Regions from separate parts of the Bradyrhizobium sp. P3_C3 genome, predicted to be linked through region 1. Evidence: predicted binding sites of a transcription regulator. Region 1 holds the regulator's gene; the other holds the start of a gene.
What was found. The regulator PhoB, encoded in region 1, activates phosphate uptake and scavenging genes when phosphate is short. The targets are predictions, from matches to a motif close to TGTCATNNANCTGTCAT.
Positions count from the first base shown of each region.

Region 2: AC1DW2_RS31005 (RNA degradosome polyphosphate kinase) is a predicted target of PhoB. The motif match lies at 6,511-6,527, and genes of this name have one in related genera.

Region 1 is NZ_JBFUGY010000034.1:40,003-49,277, reverse strand. It holds gene AC1DW2_RS31425 (aspartate aminotransferase family protein) at 1-974, opposite strand, end outside; gene AC1DW2_RS31420 (GcrA family cell cycle regulator) at 1,431-1,943, shown strand; gene phoB (phosphate regulon transcriptional regulator PhoB) at 2,180-2,887, opposite strand; gene phoU (phosphate signaling complex protein PhoU) at 2,903-3,619, opposite strand; gene pstB (phosphate ABC transporter ATP-binding protein PstB) at 3,631-4,452, opposite strand; gene pstA (phosphate ABC transporter permease PstA) at 4,449-5,294, opposite strand; gene pstC (phosphate ABC transporter permease subunit PstC) at 5,296-6,285, opposite strand; gene pstS (phosphate ABC transporter substrate-binding protein PstS) at 6,417-7,430, opposite strand; gene AC1DW2_RS31385 (ATP-binding protein) at 7,575-8,873, opposite strand; gene AC1DW2_RS31380 (putative bifunctional lysylphosphatidylglycerol flippase/synthetase) at 8,906-9,275, opposite strand, start outside.
Region 2 is NZ_JBFUGY010000033.1:58,830-68,104, forward strand. It holds gene AC1DW2_RS30990 (TonB-dependent receptor) at 1-1,450, shown strand, start outside; gene AC1DW2_RS30995 (PepSY-associated TM helix domain-containing protein) at 1,463-2,629, shown strand; gene ppx (exopolyphosphatase) at 2,727-4,229, opposite strand; gene AC1DW2_RS31005 (RNA degradosome polyphosphate kinase) at 4,245-6,437, opposite strand; gene AC1DW2_RS31010 (P-loop NTPase family protein) at 6,582-7,259, opposite strand; gene AC1DW2_RS31015 (CDP-alcohol phosphatidyltransferase family protein) at 7,372-7,914, opposite strand; gene purM (phosphoribosylformylglycinamidine cyclo-ligase) at 8,069-9,142, shown strand; gene purN (phosphoribosylglycinamide formyltransferase) at 9,157-9,275, shown strand, end outside.

The DNA.
Region 1 (9,275 bases):
ACGATGTCAGGATAACGATCGATCACGGAGGCGAGCTTCTGCTTGAGCAGCAGCGACATCTTCTGCACGTGATCGAAGAAGCCGGGCTTGAGCATGACGTCGAGCACGGCGTTGGCAGCCGAGATCGCGAGCGGATTGCCGCCGAAGGTCGAGCCGTGCGAGCCGGGCCCCATGCCGGCAGCCGCGTCCGCGGTCGCCAGCACCGCGCCGATCGGGAAGCCGCCACCGAGCGCTTTGGCCAGCGACATCACGTCAGGCGTGACGCCGGTGCGGCGATGCGCGAAGAGATCGCCGGTGCGGCCCATGCCGGTCTGCACCTCGTCGAACGCGAGCAGCAGTCCCTTCTCGTCGCAGAGCTGGCGCAACGCCCTCAGGAAGGCGGGCGTTGCCGAACGCACGCCGCCCTCGCCCTGGATCGGCTCGATCAGGATGCCGGCGGTCTGCGGACCGATCGCCTTCTTGACGGCTTCGATATCGCCATGCGGGACCTGGTCGAAGCCGTCCATCGGCGGTCCGAACCCTTCGAGATATTTTGCCGAACCGGTCGCGGCGAGCGTTGCCAGCGTGCGGCCGTGGAAGGCGCCTTCGAAGGTGATGATGCGGTAACGTTCCGGATGACCCTTGGAGAAGTGATGATGGCGGACCAGCTTGATCACACCTTCCAGCGCTTCGGCGCCGGAATTGCAGAAGAACACGAAGTCCGCGAAGCTTTCGTTGCACAGACGCGCGGCGAGCTTCTCGCCGTCCGGGCTCTGGAACAGGTTCGACATGTGCCAGAGTTTGGTGGCCTGCTCTTGCAACGCCTTGACCAACGCAGGATGAGCATGGCCGAGCGCATTCACCGCCACACCCGAGGTGAAATCGAGATAGCGATCGCCATTGGTCGCAATCAGCCAGCAGCCTTCACCGCGCTCGAAACCGAGGTCGGACCTGGCGAAAACGGGGAGCAAATGCGGCGCTGCGCTGTTAGTCATGACGATCACTTGAATGTTGCGGACGGTGTGAGCGTGCATTGCGCAACGCACCATTGACCGGCCCGGAAAACGAAACGTGCCGCCTTTTAAGGGCGGCACGCCTGACTATCTTATGCCTGGTGAAACCGGTGTCAATGCCGCCCGGAAAGCCTCGCGAAACGCAGAATCCGTAGTCTTGCGGTGGCGATTTTGCGTATTTCCGCCACGGAACATGTGGAAGCGAGTCGGCGGACTCTTGCGCGTGAGTCACGCCATATTGTAGCGTTTGGCTTGTCAGATACGACATCTCGTGCAGCAGTTCTGATCCTCTAAGTCCTCATGTACCGGCGTAAGCGTTCGGGCGCATCTGGTGCGCCCGGCGAGCCTTAAGGGATTCTGGCGGCACGGGTTTTTCGAAGCTTAGGCATTCGCCGTGCGGCCGCCAGGATGGCAGGCGCCGACGAAGGAAAGGGTGCAATGACCGTTTTGACCTGGTCGGATGATCGCGTCGAGCAGCTGAAAAAGCTCTGGGAGGCCGGACTTTCGGCCAGCCAGATCGCCGCTGAACTCGGCAATGTGACCCGCAATGCCGTGATTGGCAAAGTGCACCGGCTCGGCCTGTCGGGCCGCGCCAAGAGCCCTTCGTCGGCAGCGCCGCGGCCGCGCAAGGCGCGCCCCGCCCAGCACATGATGCGGGTGACACGCCCGATCGCGCGCGGCAACACCGCGCTGGCGCAGGCCTTCGAAGTCGAGGTCGAGGCCGAACCGGTCACCTACGACAACGTCGTGCCGATGAGCCAGCGGCTGTCGCTGCTGGAGCTGAACGAGGCCACCTGCCACTGGCCGGTCGGCGATCCCTCGAGCCCGGATTTCTTCTTCTGCGGCGGCAAGGCGCTCTCCGGCCTGCCCTACTGCGCCCAGCACTCGCGCGTGGCGTATCAGCCCGCGGCCGATCGCCGGCGCGCACCGGCGAAGCCGGGTCCGCGCTGAAGTCGTTCTGAGCTCAGAAAGGAGCCGTCACACGATGGCGGCTCAACAAATCCGATGTCGTTCCGGACAAGCGCGCCTCAAGCGCGCGCAGATCCGGGACCCTTAACCACCGCAAGATGTGGCTACGGGGACTCGGAGTTACCTTTTGGCACAATAATCACTCGCGGTGGGTGTCCCGGACCCGCGCTTACGCTTGTCCGGGACGACACCGAGAGTGTGGCCGCAGCTCACCGAGCTTACGCCTGCTCCGCCTTCGCAAAGCGATCATCCAGTGCGTAGCCCGCGCCGCGGACGGTGCGGATCGGGTCCTGCTCGCGGCCGAGATTGAGCAGCTTGCGCAGGCGGCCGATATGGACGTCGACGGTGCGCTCGTCGATGTAGATGTCACGGCCCCAGACGCTGTCGAGCAGCTGCTCGCGCGAGAACACGCGGCCGGGATGCTCCAGGAAGAACTCCAGCAGGCGATATTCGGTCGGGCCGAGATCGATCGGCCGACCCGAACGCGCCACGCGACGCTTGTCGCGGTCGAGCTCGATGTCGCCATAGGCGAGCACGGTGGCGAGCCGCTCGGGGCTGGCGCGCCTGAGCAGGCCCTTCACGCGTGCCAGCAGCTCCGGCACCGAGAACGGCTTGACGATGTAGTCGTCGGCGCCGGTCGCAAGGCCCCGCACCCGCTCGCTCTCCTCGCCGCGCGCGGTGAGCATGATGATCGGGAGCTGCTTGGTCTCGGGCCGGGTGCGCAGCCGCCGGCACAGCTCGATGCCGGAGAGGCCCGGCAGCATCCAGTCGAGCACGATCAAATCGGGGATGTGCTCCTTGAGGCGGGTGTCGGCATCGTCGCCGCGCATCACCGTCTCGACGTCATAGCCGTCGCCTTCGAGGTTGTAGCGGAGAAGCTCGGTGAGAGCTTCCTCGTCCTCAACCACCATAATGCGTGCGCCCATGGTGTTCGTCGCTCCTTAAGTGTTCGGGACCGTCGTGGCGAAGGTCGTCATGTCGCCCTTCGGCCGCTTGTCGGTGATCGCCTGGCCCTCGATCATGTAGAACACGGTCTCGGCGATGTTGGTGGCGTGGTCACCGATGCGCTCGATGTTCTTGGCGCAGAACATCAGATGGATGCAGAACGAGATGTTGCGCGGATCCTCCATCATGTAGGTGAGGAGCTCGCGGAACAGCGAGGTGCAGATGGCGTCGACTTCCTCGTCGCCCTTCCACACCGCCATCGCCGCCGGCAGATCGTGCGCGGCATAGGCATCCAGCACCGACTTGACCTGTTGCTGCACGAGGTCGGTCATGTGCTCCAGACCGCGGAACAGCTTGAGCGGATGGAAATCCGTCTCCAGCGCCGCGACGCGCTTGCCCATGTTCTTGGCGAGGTCGCCGATCCGCTCGAGATCGGTCGCGACGCGCATGGCGCCGACGATCTCGCGCAGATCCACCGCCATCGGCTGGCGGCGCGCGATGGTGAGAACGGCGCGCTCCTCGATCTTCTTCTGAAGCGCGTCGAGCTCGGCGTCGATGGTGACGACGCGCTGGCCGAGCGCGACGTCGCGGCGGATCAGCGCGTCGACGGAATCGACGATCATGCGCTCGGCGATGCCGCCCATCTCAGCGACCAGGCGCGTGAGCTCCTGGAGGTCGGTGTCGAAGGCCTTTGCGGTATGTTCAGAACCCATGTTCCGTCTCCTCAGCCGAACCGGCCGGTGATGTAATCCTGCGTGCGCCGGTCGGTCGGCGACGTGAAGATCTTGCTGGTGTCGTCGAACTCGATCAGCTCGCCGAGATACATGAAGGCGGTCTTGTCGGAGACGCGCGCCGCCTGCTGCATGTTGTGGGTGACGATCGCGATCGTGTAGTTCTCGGATAGCTCCTGGATCAGCTCCTCGACCTTGGCGGTCGAGATCGGGTCGAGCGCCGAACAGGGTTCGTCGAACAAGATCACCTCGGGCCGCACCGCGACCGTGCGGGCGATGCAGAGGCGCTGCTGCTGGCCGCCGGAGAGCGACAGGCCGGAGGCGTTGAGCTTGTCCTTGACCTCGTTCCACAGCGCGCCGCCGCGCAGCGCCTTCTCGACGCGGTCGTCCATCTCGGACTTCGAGATCTTCTCGTAAAGGCGGATGCCGAAGGCGATGTTCTCGTAGATCGTCATCGGGAACGGCGTCGGCTTCTGGAACACCATGCCGACGCGGGCGCGCAACAAATTGAGGTCCAGCTTGGGGTCGAGGACGTTGGTCTGGTCGAGCATGAGCTGACCGGTGACGCGCTGGCCCGGATAGAGGTCGTACATCCGATTGAAGATGCGCAGCAGGGTGGACTTGCCGCAGCCAGACGGGCCGATGAACGCCGTGACGCGGTTGGTGCCGAGCGCCAGATTGATGTTCTTCAGCGCGTGGTGCTCGCCGTAATAGAAATTGAGGTTGCGCACCGTCACCTTGGCCGGAGCTTCGGGCAGCACCGGCGCCTGGGGCAAACCACCGGCCGCGCTCATCGATACGGAAAGATCACTCATTTTGCGGTCCTCTCGGCGCTCAGAATGCGCGCGCCAATATTCAGGGCAAGAACGGTCAGGGTGATGAGCAGCGCGCCGCTCCAGGCGAGCTGCTTCCAGTAGGCGTAGGGGCTCTGCACGAAATTGTTGATGGTGACCGGCAGGTTCGCCATCGTCTTGTTCAGACCCAGGCTGAAGAACTGGTTCGACAGCGCGGTGAAGAGCAGCGGCGCGGTCTCGCCGGCGACGCGGGCGGTGGCCAGCATCACGCCGGTGATGAGGCCCGAGCGCGCCGCGCGATAGGCGATGCGCTTGATCACCAGCGAGCGCGGCAGGCCGAGCGCCGAGGCCGCCTCACGCAGTGCGTTCGGCACCAGCAGCAGCATGTCCTCGGTCGTGCGCAGCACCACCGGGATGACGATCACCGCAAGCGCGAGGCAGCCGGCAATCGCCGAGAAGCCGCGCATCGGCACCACCACCGCACCATAGATGAACAGGCCGATGATGATCGAGGGCGCCGACAGGAGGATGTCGTTGATGAAGCGGATCACCGAGGTCAGGCGGTCGTTGCGGCCGTACTCGGCGAGATAGGTGCCGGCGAACAGACCGAGCGGCGCGCCGATGCCGACGCCGAGCACGGTCATGATGATCGAACCCACGATGGCGTTGCGCAGGCCGCCCTCGGTCGAGCCCGGAGGCGGCGTGTCCGCAACGAAGAGCTCCAGGTTCAGGCCGGCAATGCCGTTGTAGAGCAGCGTTATCAGGATCAGCGCGAGCCATGTGACGCCGAAGGCAGCGGCAGCCAGGCAGAGCACACGGATGACGATGTCCATGCGGCGGCGGCGTGCGTAGATCGGGTTCATGTTACTTCCCCGCCTTCTTTTCAAGACGCATCAGCATCAACCGTGCAGCCGCGAGCACGAAGAATGTCAGCACGAACAGCAGCAGGCCGAGCAGGATCAGGCCGGACTGGTGCAGGCCGTCGCTCTCGGCGAACTCCGATGCGATCGCCGCCGAGATCGTGGTGCCCGGGGCGAAGATCGACGACGAGATGCGGAACGAGTTGCCGATGATGAAGGTCACCGCCATGGTCTCGCCGAGCGCGCGGCCGAGCGCCAGCATGACACCGCCGATGACGCCGACGCGGGTGTAGGGGATCACCACGCTGCGCACGACTTCCCAGGTGGTGCAGCCGACGCCGTAGGCGGCTTCCTTGAGCACCGGCGGCACCGTCTTGAACACGTCGACCGAGATCGAGGTGATGAAGGGCAGCACCATGATGGCGAGGATCAGCGCCGCGTTGAACAGGCTGAGATAGGACGGCGGGCCTGCGAAGATCGCGCCCAGCACGGGGATGCCGTCGAAGATCTTGATCATGAAAGGCTGGAACGTGTTGGCCAGGAACGGGCCGAGCACGAAGAAGCCCCACATGCCGTAGATGATCGAGGGAATGCCGGCGAGCAGCTCGATCGCCATGCCGATCGGGCGGCGCGCCCATTGCGGGCAGAGCTCAGTCAGAAAGATCGCAATGCCGAGACCGACCGGAATGGCGATCGCCATCGCGATGAAGGAGGTGATGAGCGTGCCGTAGATCGGGCCGAGCGCGCCGAGCACGGGCGGATCTGCCGACGGCGCCCAGCGCTGAGTCCACAGGAAGGCGAAGCCGTATTCCTTCATCGCCGGGAACGCGCCGACGATCAGCGAGATGATGATGCCACCGAGGATGAGCAGCACCGAGATCGCGGACAGCCGCGTGATCCAGTAGAAGGTGAGGTCGCCGAGCTTGAAGGCGCCCAAGGCCTTGGCGCGGTCATACGGTCCGGCGTCGTCGATTACATCGCTCTGAACGGCCATCTCTGCCACGCCGATCCCCTGTGCCCGTTTGATATACGCTTGTTGTCGGTCTTGCGCTCCGGATGCGGCGCGAGGCCAATCCGGAGCGGAGGTCTTGTGAGATCCCGGCGCCCAGTCCGGGACGAGAGCGCTTAGCTCTTGATCTCGGCAGCCCAGGTCTTCTCGATCAGTTGGACGACCGGGTCCGGCATCGGGATGTAGTCGAGCTCTTCAGCCGCCTTGCCGCCGCTCTTGAAGGCCCAGCGGAAGAACTTGATGGCTTCCTGCGAGGCTGCCTTGTCGGTGGCATCCTTGTGCATGAGGATGAAGGTCGCCGCCGTGATCGGCCAGGACTTGTCGCCGGGCTGGTCGGTCAGGATGACGTAGTAGCCGGGAGCCTTGGCCCAGTCGGCATTGGAAGCGGCCGCCTGGAAGGCTTCGACCGTCGGCTGCACCGGCTTGCCGGCCTTGTTGACGAGACCGGTGTAGGTCAGCTTGTTCTGCTTGGCATAGGCGTACTCGACGTAGCCGATCGAGTTCTTGGTCTGGCTGATGTTGCCCGACACGCCTTCGTTGCCCTTGGCGCCGACGCCGACCGGCCACTCGACCGCGGTGCCCTCACCGACCTTGCTCTTCCAGTCCGCGCTGGCCTTGGCGAGATAGTTGGTGAAGTTGAAGGTCGTGCCCGAACCATCCGAGCGGCGGACCACGGTGATCGCGTCCGACGGCAGCTTCACGTTCGGATTGAGCTTCTTGATCGCGGCGTCATCCCACTTGGTGATCTTGCCGAGATAGATGCTGGCCAGGGTCTCGCCGTCGAACACCAGCTCGCCGGGCTTCACGCCCTCGATGTTGACGACCGGAACGATGGCGCCCATCACCATCGGCCACTGGACGAGGCCGTCCTTCTCGAGCTGCTCGGCCTTGAGCGGCGCGTCGCTGGCGCCGAAGGTCACGGTCTTGGCCTGGATCTGCTTGATGCCGCCGCCGGAGCCGATCGACTGGTAGTTCAGACCGTTGCCGGTCTCCTTCTTGTAGGCGTCAGCCCACTTGGAATAGATCGGGAACGGGAACGTCGCACCGGCACCCGTGATGTCGGCAGCAAACGCCGCCGTCGCCGATGCGGCGACCAAGCCGGCAGCGACGATAGTTTTGATGAAATTCATGGTGGTCTCCATACAGGGGAGCGAAGCGCCATCCGCGCCCGATCGCGCTCCCCGTGCCGCCCCTTTAGGAGCGGTCGGCTGTGCTTTTACGAAGGTTTCGTGACAGCTGGATGACACGGCCAAGCGATTGAAATCGCTTGAATATCAGGTCGAAGCCGCGGTCTTCGCCTGGGGAAAACAGGCCGTGAAAACGGCGCCCTGCTTGGGCACGCTCTCGATCAAAAGCCGGCCGCGATGGCGGTTAAGAATATGTTTCACCAGCGATAATCCGAGCCCCGTCCCGCCCTGCGAGCGGCTGTCACCGACGTCGACCCGGTAGAACCGCTCGGTCAGCCGCGGCAGGTGCTCGGGCGCGATGCCGGGGCCGAAATCACGGACCATGACCCGGATTTCCTGAGTTCCATCAGTGGCTGCCGCCGCGGCCAGCGACACGATGACACGTCCGCCCGACGCCCCGTATTTGAGCGCGTTCTCGATCAGGTTCTCGAACAGGCGGAGCAATTCCTCGCGGTCGCCCGCGATCATCACCGGGGTCTCAGGCAAATGGGTTTCGACCTCGACCTGGCGCTCCCGCGCCAGCGGCTCGAGCCCGTCGGCGACCTGGAAGATGATCGGCAACAGGTCGACCAGGGTGTCGGGCCGCACATGGGCCGACAGCTCGACCCGCGAGAGCGAGAGCAGATCGTCGATCAGGCGCGCCATCCGGGTCGCCTGGTTGTGCATGATGCCGAGGAACCGCTCGCGTGCCTTGGGATCGTCCTTGGCCTGGCCCTGGAGCGTATCGATGAAGCCCGACAGCGCGGCGAGCGGCGTCCGCAGCTCGTGGCTGGCATTGGCGACGAAGTCTGCGCGCATCTCCTCGACCCGGCGCAGCGGCGTCTGGTCGTGGAAGGTCATCAGCATGCATTTGTCGGCGCCGCCGAAGGAGGTCGGCACCGGCACCGGCGTGATGGTCAGCTCCATCCAGCGGTCGACCGGCACATGGTCGAGATAGGTCGTGCGCCGCGGCTCGGTGGTCGCGATCGACTCCCGCAGCGCCGTGATGATCTCCGGCGAGCGCAGCGCGAACTGGGCGAGCTCGTTCTTGCGCAGTGCCGGCGCCAGCTGGGCGGCGGCGGCATTGAGATGGATGACGCGCCCGGCGCGGTCGAGCAGCACCGCCGGATCCGGCATGCCGGCGACGACCGCGGCCACCGCCGCGCTCTCGACCGGGTTGACGCGGCGGGTGTCGTCGCGCGAGGCGGCGTTGTCGTGCAGCCGCCAGGGGATCAGCGCCGCGGCCGCGATGCAGAGGAACACCGTGGCCGCCCGCATCACCGACAATTCGCCGAGCGAAACCACCACCGACAGCGCCAGCGCCGCGGCGATCAGGATGACTGTCGAGTGCCGCAGCCGGTCGGACCAGGGCTGCGCGGAGGGAGAAGATGGGGCGTCGATCGCCATCGGGGCGGGCTTCTCCTAAGGGGATGCGCCGGTCAGGCGCCGGTGTCGCTGCGCTCTCTCACATAGGCGGCTTCACGCGCCGGGCCGGGGTCGAGCTTGAGCGCCGCCTGCTGCAAGCGCTTCGATCGAGCGCCGATTATAACCTCGCGAAACGTCAGCAAGATTACAGATATGACGAAGGGGGAGAGATAATAGAGGACGCGGAACAGGAGCATGCCACCCAGCAGTTCCTCGCGGTCCATCTGCCAGAGGCCGACCAGCATGGCGGCATCGAACACGCCGAGCCCTCCCGGCGAGTGGCTGGCGAAACCGAGCAGCGTCGCCGAGACGAAGATCACCGCCACCACGACGAAGCCGAGATTGGGCTCGTCCGGGACCAGCACGTACATCGCGAGCGCACAG
Region 2 (9,275 bases), on a different contig from region 1:
GCTGGACAACCAGAACCGGGAGGCGCATGTCGGCGCCGCCGCGTTCGATTATCGCGGTGAGAAATTCAGAGCATCGCTCGACTTCATCGATCAGGAAGAAAAGTTCGACGCGCCCACGAGACCGTTTCTGGTCGCAACAGGCGTAGCTGTCCCGACCGCGCCGGTCGGGAGGCGCAATGTCACGCAGGCCTGGGAATGGGCCAAGGTTCATGACAACTCGCTGCAGGCGCGCGCCGAATACGATGTGACGGATTCCGTGACGGTGTTCGCCGACGGCGGTGGCGGCAGGACCCAGGTCGATCGCTTGTTCGGCACGCCGACGATCCTGAACGCGGCCGGCAACACCACGTCGACACCGGGACGCTTCAAATTCGATATTGACAGGAATGTCGCCGACGCCGGTGTGCGCGCCCGGTTTGAAACCGGCGCGATCAGTCACGCCGTGAGTTTCCAGGGCAGCTACTACACGGATCAGATCTCACGGGGCTCTGTGTCCGGGACGCCGGTTCTGTCCAACATCTATGCGCCGATCGCCCGTCCTGAGCAGCTCGTTGCTGCTCCCGCGACTGTTCCGAAGCTTTCGGATACCGAATTGACCGGCCTTGCGCTGGCTGACACTTTGTCGGTTTTTCAGGAGCGCCTTCAGCTGACCGTCGGCGTGCGCCAGCAGGGGGTGAAGTCCAACAACTTCAATACCACCACGGGAGCGGTCACGTCCTCCTATGACCAGACGGCGCTCACGCCGATGGTCGGCCTCGTCGTCAAGCCCTGGAGCAACGTTTCGCTCTACACCAACTACATCGAGGGGCTCAGCAAGGGCGACATCGCACCGACGACCGCGAGCAATCAGGGGGAAGTTCTTGCGCCTTACTTCAGCAAGCAGCATGAGGCAGGCGTCAAGGTCGACTTCGGAATGCTGGCCACCACGATCAGCGTGTTCCAGATCACCAAGCCGTCGGGACAATTGGGTGTCGACAAGATCTTCCGGGCGGACGCCGAACAGCGCAATCGCGGCCTGGAGTTCACCGTATTCGGAGAGGTGCAGCCGGGCATACGGGTCCTTGGCGGCGTGACGTTGATCGATGCGGAGCTGACAAAGACAAGCACGCCAACCAATCTCGGCAAGACGCCGATCGGTGTGCCTCAGGTGCAGGCAAACCTGTCCGCTGAATGGGACACCCCGTTCGCGCCCGGACTGACGCTGGTCGCAAACACCATCTATACGGGACACCAATATCTGGATGCGGCGAACATGCAGGTCGTTCCGGCCTGGACGAGGCTCGACCTGGGTGCCCGCTACAACACGCGGATCAACAACCGGCCGGTGACGCTGCGGGCCCTGGTTCAGAACGTGTTCGATACCAATTACTGGGCTGGCGTGGCGAGCTTCTCCGCATTGTCGCAAGGTGTACCGCGAACCCTGCTATTGTCGATGTCGACGGATTTCTGAGGCGGGTCGGCTTTGACGCGTGCAACGGCGATGTTGCCGGCCCCGAACCTCACCGGACGCGCACGGCGTGGGCTGCTGTGGGCTCATCGATGGCTCGGATTACTCGGCGGCATCGTCGTGGTGCTGATCGGCCTCACGGGTAGCTTCATCGTCTTCTATCGGGAAATCGACGCCGCCCTGAACCCGGCGCTTTACACTCCCGCCGGTCGGGAACGAGAGGCGACGTTGAGCGAGGTGATGCGCGCGGCCGCGGCAGCGGATCCCGCGCCGATAGCCACGATCCTCGCGCCGGATCGGACCTGGCCGGTCTGGGTCGTGATACATGCGCATGAAACTGCGAAAGGCCGCTACCCGAATCGCTGGACGACCATGGTCGATCCTTCGAACGGGAAGGTGCTCGGGCGGCGTGACTACATCAACGCGTTCTCCCTTAAGGTTTATCGTCTGCACTACACGCTGCTGCTCTACGAGTGGTGGGGCAAAGAGCTGGTCGGCGTTGTCGGGTTCATGCTGCTCGGCCTGGCCATGTCAGGCGTCATCTTGTGGTGGCCGAGGCCGGGTCGATTCTGGCGATCGGTGTCGGTCCGGAAGGACGTTTCGCTGCTTCGATTTGTTTTCGACGTCCACGGCACGGCCGGCTTTTGGGCGCTGCTCGCGCTCACGGTGATCTCGATGACCGGCGTCGGGATCATTTTTCCCGACGTGGTGCGTCCCATCGTCGGCCTTGTGTCGCAACCGACGGCCGATCCCTCGCCGCGGATCGAAGCGCCGCCCCCCACGGGGACACCGCCGCTATCACCCGATGCGATCATGCGGAGCGCGCAAGCGGCCAAGCCGGGCATGGCGGTTGCCATGCTGAGCCCGCCCACCGAAACGCGCAACACGTGGCGGGTGCAGTTCCGGGCCGCGGGTGCTGATCCCGCGGTACGTGCCCGGGGGGCGATCTGGCTCGATCCATGGAGTGGCGCAGTGGTGCACGATCGCACTTCGGCCGCGATGTCGATGGGGGATCGCTATCTGGCCGAACAGCTCTGGATCCATAACGGCGCGACGTTCGGGCTGATCGGGCGCCTGTTGGTGTTCGCAGCCGGCTTCGCACCTCTCGCCCTGTTCATCAGCGGCGCGATCATGTGGCTCAAGAAGCGTCCGGGAAGGATCAGGACCGGCCAGCTGGTCTAAAGCGCGACGAGATTGGAATCAATCGTTATCGCGCTTTAGGTTGTTGTTTGAGCATGATCTTTTCGGAAAACCGCTGCGCACTTTTCCGGATCATGCTCTAGCGCCGCACGATCGAGCCGGAGCGGCCGATCAGGCGGGCGAGGGCGCGGAAGCGGCTGCCGACGCGGTCGGCGACGAGGTCGACGAGCCGGTGCTCGAACACCAGCATCAGATTGCGGCCCTGGCTGCGGAAATGCGTGGCCGGCAGCACACCCGGGCGTGCCGCCGAGATCAGATGGGCGACGCGGAACGCGGCACCCAGCAGACGGGCGCGTTCGAGCTGGGCCGGTGTCAGCAGTTCCTGCATGGTCACCGGCGGCTGGTTCTCCTCGCTCAGGCCCGCATAGCGGTAGAACACGGACAGGCCGACGAAGGCGCGCTCGGTGTGGGTGATTGCGCCGAAATTGCCGTTGACGACCAGGCTCAGCGTCTGCTCGCCGCGATGGTCAGGGTGCACGCGCCAGCCGATGTCGGAGAGCAGGCACGCGGTGTGGCGCAAGCGGCGGTCCTCCTCGGTCTCGCGCAGCTTCACCACGCGCGCGAGGCGGTCGGTCCAGGCGATCAGCTCGCGGGCGTGCTTTGCCGAACGCGACAGCAGCTGATTGAGCTCTTCCGCGGCGCAGATCAGCCCGTCCTTGTTGCGCTCGGATTCCGACAGCTTCTCGTGCAAGAGGCCCTCGCGCACGCCGAAGGTCGAGAACACGATGGATTTGGGTTTCGCCACGCGGATGATGTGCTCGAGCACCAGCGCCGCATAGGTGAGGAGCGGGCGCCTGGCATCCGCGACGATCTCGATGTCGGCCAGCATGTCGGCGGCCGCAAGCCGGCGGAGCCGACGCGAAAAGTCGAGCGCTTCAGCTGCGGAAATGGAGTAGCCGTGCATCACCTGGAGCGGATAGCCGCTCTGGATGATGTGGATGCGCGCGAGCGCGCGCCAGGTGCCGCCGACGGCATAGAAGGTACGGCCGCGGCCGGCGGTGAGCTGCGGCACCTCGTCGAGCTCCTCGCGCACGATGCGGTCGGCGCGCTTGAGCGATTTGTGCGCGAGGTCCTGGAGCGCGAGGCCGCCGAGCGGCAGCGTCACGCCGCTGCGCACGCTGTTCTTGCGCACGTCGATCAGCTCGAGCGAGCCGCCGCCGAGATCGCCGACAATGCCGTCGGGATGGTGGATGCCGGAGATCACGCCGAGCGCCGACAGCCGTGCCTCGCGCGGGCCCGACAGGATTTCGATCTTCACGGCGCAGATGCGCTCGGCTTTCGCGATGAAGTCGGGGCCGTTGGAGGCATCGCGGCAGGCTGCGGTCGCAATCGCAAACACGCGACCGACCTGCATGACGCGGCACAGGGCCCGGAACCGCTTCAGCGAGGTCAGCGCCTTGTCGACGGCATCGGGCGCAAGCAGGCCCGTGCTCTGCACCTCGCGCCCGAGGCCGCACAGCGTCTTCTCGTTGAAGATCGGAATGAGGCTCCGCGTCAGTCCCTCGTAGACGACGAGACGGACCGAGTTGGAACCGATATCGATGACCGCGACGCTCGAGCCGCGCTTACGCGGCCGCTTCACGTCCTCGATCCCGGATCAAGATTGATGACGTTCATTACGGCGCGTGAGACGGCGCGGCGAGGATTCCTTGAGCGACTTTCCACGGCCAGATAGACTCGGATTTGTCATGAAGTAGTTGTGGACGTTGAAAGGCTCCTCGCCCTTCGCGGTCTTCATACGCGTCGAGGACCCGTCCGGCAACAATTGCCAGCTCTGCTCATTGTCCTTCAGATTCGCGACCATGATCTGTTCGAGAACCTGCTGATGCACCGTGGGATTTTGCAGCGGACACAGCACCTCGACGCGGCGGTCGAGGTTGCGCGGCATCATGTCGGCCGAGGAGATATACACAGCCGCTTTCGCGCTCGGCAGGCCCTGGCCCATGCCGAAACAGTAGATTCGGCCGTGTTCCAGGAAGCGCCCGATGATCGACTTGACGCGGATGTTCTCCGACAGGCCTGGAATGCCGGGCCTGAGGCAGCAGATTCCGCGCACGACGAGCTCGACCTGGACGCCGGCTTGCGAGGCCTCGTAGAGCGCGTCGATGATGTCGGGGTCGACCAGCGCATTCATCTTCATCCAGACCGCGCCGGGTCGGCCATGCCGCGCATGCGCGGTCTCGCCCTGGATGTGCTCGATGATGCGCTTGCGCAACGTCAGCGGCGACACCGCCATCTTTTCCAGATCGCTCGGCGCGGCATAACCGGTGATGAAGTTGAACACGCGCGCCGCGTCGCGGCCGATGGTCGGATCCGAGGTGAAGTAGGAGAGGTCGGTGTAGATACGTGCGGTGACGGGGTGATAATTGCCGGTGCCGGTGTGGACGTAAGTGGTGAGGCCGCCGCCCTCGCGGCGCACCACCATCGAGAGCTTCGCGTGCGTCTTCAGTTCGAGGAAGCCGTAGACGACCTGCACGCCGGCGCGTTCGAGGTCGCGCGCCCAGCGGATGTTGGCCTCCTCGTCGAAGCGCGCCTTCAATTCGATCAGCGCGGTGACGGACTTGCCGGCTTCGGCGGCTTCCGCCAGCGTGCGCACGATCGGCGAGTTGTTGGAGGTGCGGTACAGCGTCTGCTTGATCGCGACGACATCGGGATCGCGGGCGGCCTGCTGCAGGAACTGCACGACCACGTCGAAGGATTCGTAGGGATGATGGACGACGAGGTCCTTCTGCCGGATCGCGGCAAAGATGTCGCCGCCATGCTCGCGCACGCGCTCGGGATGGCGCGGTACGTAAGGGGTGAATTCGAGATCGGGCCGGTCGAGGCGGGTGAGCTGCGAGAGCTCGTTCATGGCGAGCACGCCGTCGACCAGGAAGACCTCGTCGTCGGCGGCCGACAGCGCATGCTGCACGAAGCTGCGCAGCTCCTCCGGCATCTTGCCGTCGATCTCGAGCCGGATCACCGACCCGCGGCGGCGGCGCTTCAGAGCGGTCTCGAACAGGCGAACGAGGTCTTCGGCCTCTTCCTCGATTTCGAGCTCGGAGTCGCGGATGATGCGGAAGGCGCCCTGGCCGTGGAGATTGTAGCCGGGGAACAGGCGGTTGATGAACAGCCCGGTCGCCTGCTCGAGCGAGATCAGCCGCACGACCTTGCCCTCGGCCGGCAGCCGGATGAAGCGGTCGATCTTGCCGGGCATACGAATTAGCGCGTTCATCTGCTTGCCGTCGGCGGCGCGCGTCAGCTGGAGCGCGATGGTGAAGCCGAGGCTCGGAATGAACGGGAAGGGGTGAGCCGGGTCGATCGCGAGCGGGGTCAACAGCGGAAACACGTTGTTGAGGAAGTAGTCCTCGATCCAGGTCCGTTCCGCCTTGGTGACGTCCTTGCCGTCGACCAGCACGATGCCTACGTCGGCCAGCGTGCCGCGCAGGTCGCGCCAGATCGCCTGCTGGTCGGAGGCAAGCTGCGAGACGGTGCGGTTGATCAGCGCGAGCTGCTCGGACGGCGTCAGGCCGTCGGGGCTGCGCTCGGCGATGCCCTCGCGGATCTGGGCCTTGATGCCAGCGACGCGGACCATGAAGAATTCGTCGAGGTTATTCGCTGAAATCGACAGGAATCGCACCCGCTCCAGCATGGGGTGGCTGGGATTGACCGCTTCCTCGAGGACGCGGCGGTTGAAATGCAGCCAGGAGAGCTCGCGATTGATGAAGCGCTCGGGACTTGAGGCAATCGCCGGCAGGCCCTCGGTCTCCGGGGCTTTTTCTTTAATTTCAACAGCTTGCGCAGAGTCCATCAGAAGTCGATCCATCCAGTTCGCCTCAATTTGCGACTTATGCGCAAAACCGGCGGGAGCATGTGTTAGTCCGATGACGTTTCGATGACATTGATGTTCCGCCGCTGCGCCGCGTCAAGCGGCCTTGGAGCCAGGGTGGAGGGGTCAGGCGTCCCGAAGCAGCTCGGCCGCCAGGGCCCGCGTGACGGGGCGACCGAGGCGCAGGGCCTCGCTGTCGAGCAGCTCAACGGCCTCCCGTGCGGCCGCCGAGGACCGCTCCAGGCGGGTGGCGAGGTAGCTGACCACGCTCTCATCCACGGTGAGCTGGCGGTCGGCGCAGAACTTGACGATCAGGCCGCGGAAAAGCTGGTCGTCGGGCGGCAGCAGCGAGATGACAGGCACCGCGCGCAGCCGCGAGCGCAGGTCGCGCAGCTCGATCTCGATCGACGCCGGTACCTCGCGGCCGGTGAAGAGCAGGTAGGCCCCATCCTCGCGGGCGAGGTTCATCAGATGAAACAGGGCCCGCTCGTCGAACTCTTTTGCCTTGAGATCCTCGACCACCAGCGCGCCGGTGGCGAGCGCGCCCGGGACGTTTTCGGCGGTCAGCCCATTGGCTGTGGTCGAGCGGGCGCCGGAAGCCTCGGCCCAGATCGCGGCGAGATGGCTCTTGCCGCTTCCTTCCGGGCCGGCCAGCCACATGATCCGGTTCGGCCATTCAGGCCAGGCATCGATGAGGGCAAGACCGGCTTCGTTGGCGGGGCCTTCGAGAAAATTGTCCCGGCTGAGGCTCTCCGCGTGCGGAAGCGAGAATGCCAATTGTCGGGGATGAACGCGGCCTGCCACGCTTGCTGTGCTCCGTGCCGGCGCGCCGGCTTCGTTTGAAGAGATTCGACGTCATCGAGCGGGAGTTGGCCTTTTGCGGGGCCGCATCCCGGTTCATTTGGCCTCGATCGTGCTACTTGGCTTCGATCGTACTCATGTGCCGCAGCCACTCGACGAGATAGAGCGACACGGACGAGAGCGTGAAGATCGTGACGAGGCCCATCAGGATCATATCATAGGGCGCCGGCTTGAAGCCGAAAGCGAGGGAGGCCAGCACCAGCGCCGCGTAGGCCACCTGGGCGGCGGTGTTGAGCTTCGACACCTTCGACGGCTTCATCTCGACCGGCTTGTCGAACAGCCAGGACACGATCACGGCGGCGACGATCATGATGTCGCGCGACACCACCAGGATCACGATCCAGCGCGGGATGTCGCCCCAGATCCCCAGCGCCAGATAGATCGAGACCAGCAGCGCCTTGTCCGCGAGCGGATCGAGCAGGGCGCCGAGCTCGCTCGTCATGTTGAAGCGCTTGGCGAGGAAGCCGTCGACCGCGTCGCTGACGCCGGCAATGAGGAAGACGGCGAACGCAACCTCCATTTGGCTCGACACGATGGCCCAGACGATGATTGGGACCAGCATGATGCGGCCCAGGGTAATGATATTCGGAATACTCACGCGGCGCTTCCTGGCACCCGGCCTGACCTCGAATCCGGCCCGATTGAAGGCTGAACCGGTTGATATCTACATAGTATAGGGCGGGGCGCCACGCTTGCCATTGCGCGTCCCCGGAATTCGACGTAACCAGCCGCAAACCCACTGGAAATCGGGCATGACCGACCGCAAAAACGGCCTCACTTACGCCGATTCAGGCGTCGATATCGACGCGGGCAACCGCCTGGTCGATCTGATCAAGCCGATGGTGCGCGCCACCGCGCGGCCCGGCGCCGACGCCGAGATCGGCGGATTCGGCGGCCTGTTCGACCTCAAGGCGGCCGGTTTCAAGGACCCCGTCCTGGTCGCCGCGACCGACGGCGTCGGCACCAAGGTCAAGATCGCGATCGAGACCGGCCTGCATGGCGGGATCGGCATCGACCTCGTCGCCATGAGCGTCAACGACCTCGTGGTGCAGGGCGCCGAGCCGTTGTTCTTCCTCGACTATTTCGCCTGCGGCAAGCTCGACCCGGAGACGACCGCCTCGATCGTCGCCGGTGTTGCCGAAGGCTGCCGCGAATCCGGCTGCGCCCTGATCGGGGGCGAGACCGCCGAGATGCCCGGCCTCTACAAGGACGGCGACTACGACCTCGGCGGCTTTGCCGTCGGCGCCGCCGAGCGCGGTACCTTATTGCCGCGCAAGGACATCGCCGCGGGCGATGCCGTGATCGGCCTTGCCTCTTCTGGCGTGCACTCCAACGGCTTCTCGCTGGTGCGCAAGATCGTCGAGCAGTCCGGCCTCAGCTTCGAGGCGCCGGCCCCGTTCGCGCCGGTCATGACGCTCGGCGGCGCGCTTCTGACGCCGACGCGGCTCTACGTCAAATCCTGCCTGCGTGCGATCCGCGAGACCGGCGCGGTGAAGGGGCTTGCCCACATCACCGGCGGCGGTTTCACCGACAACATTCCACGCGTGCTGCCGAGCCATCTTGGCGTCGGCATCGATTTGGCGCGCCTGCCGGTGCTGCCGGTGTTCAAATGGCTGGCTGCTCAAGCCGGCATCGCCGAGCTCGAGATGCTGCGCACCTTCAACTGCGGCATCGGCATGATCGCAATCGTCGAGCCCGACAAGGTCGATCAGGTCGTGCAGGTCTTCAGCGATGCCGGTGAAACGGTGGCGCAGCTCGGTACCGTGATTCCGGCCGAGGGCGAGCACCGCGTCGTCTACAACGGCCACCTCGACCTGGCGCTGTGATGACTGGCGCTGTGATGAAGCGCCGCGTCGCCATCCTGATCTCCGGCCGCGGCTCCAACATGTCCGCGCTGATCAGGGCCGCTGCTGCGGCGGAGTTTCCAGCGGAAATCTCGCTCGTCATCTCCAACAAGGC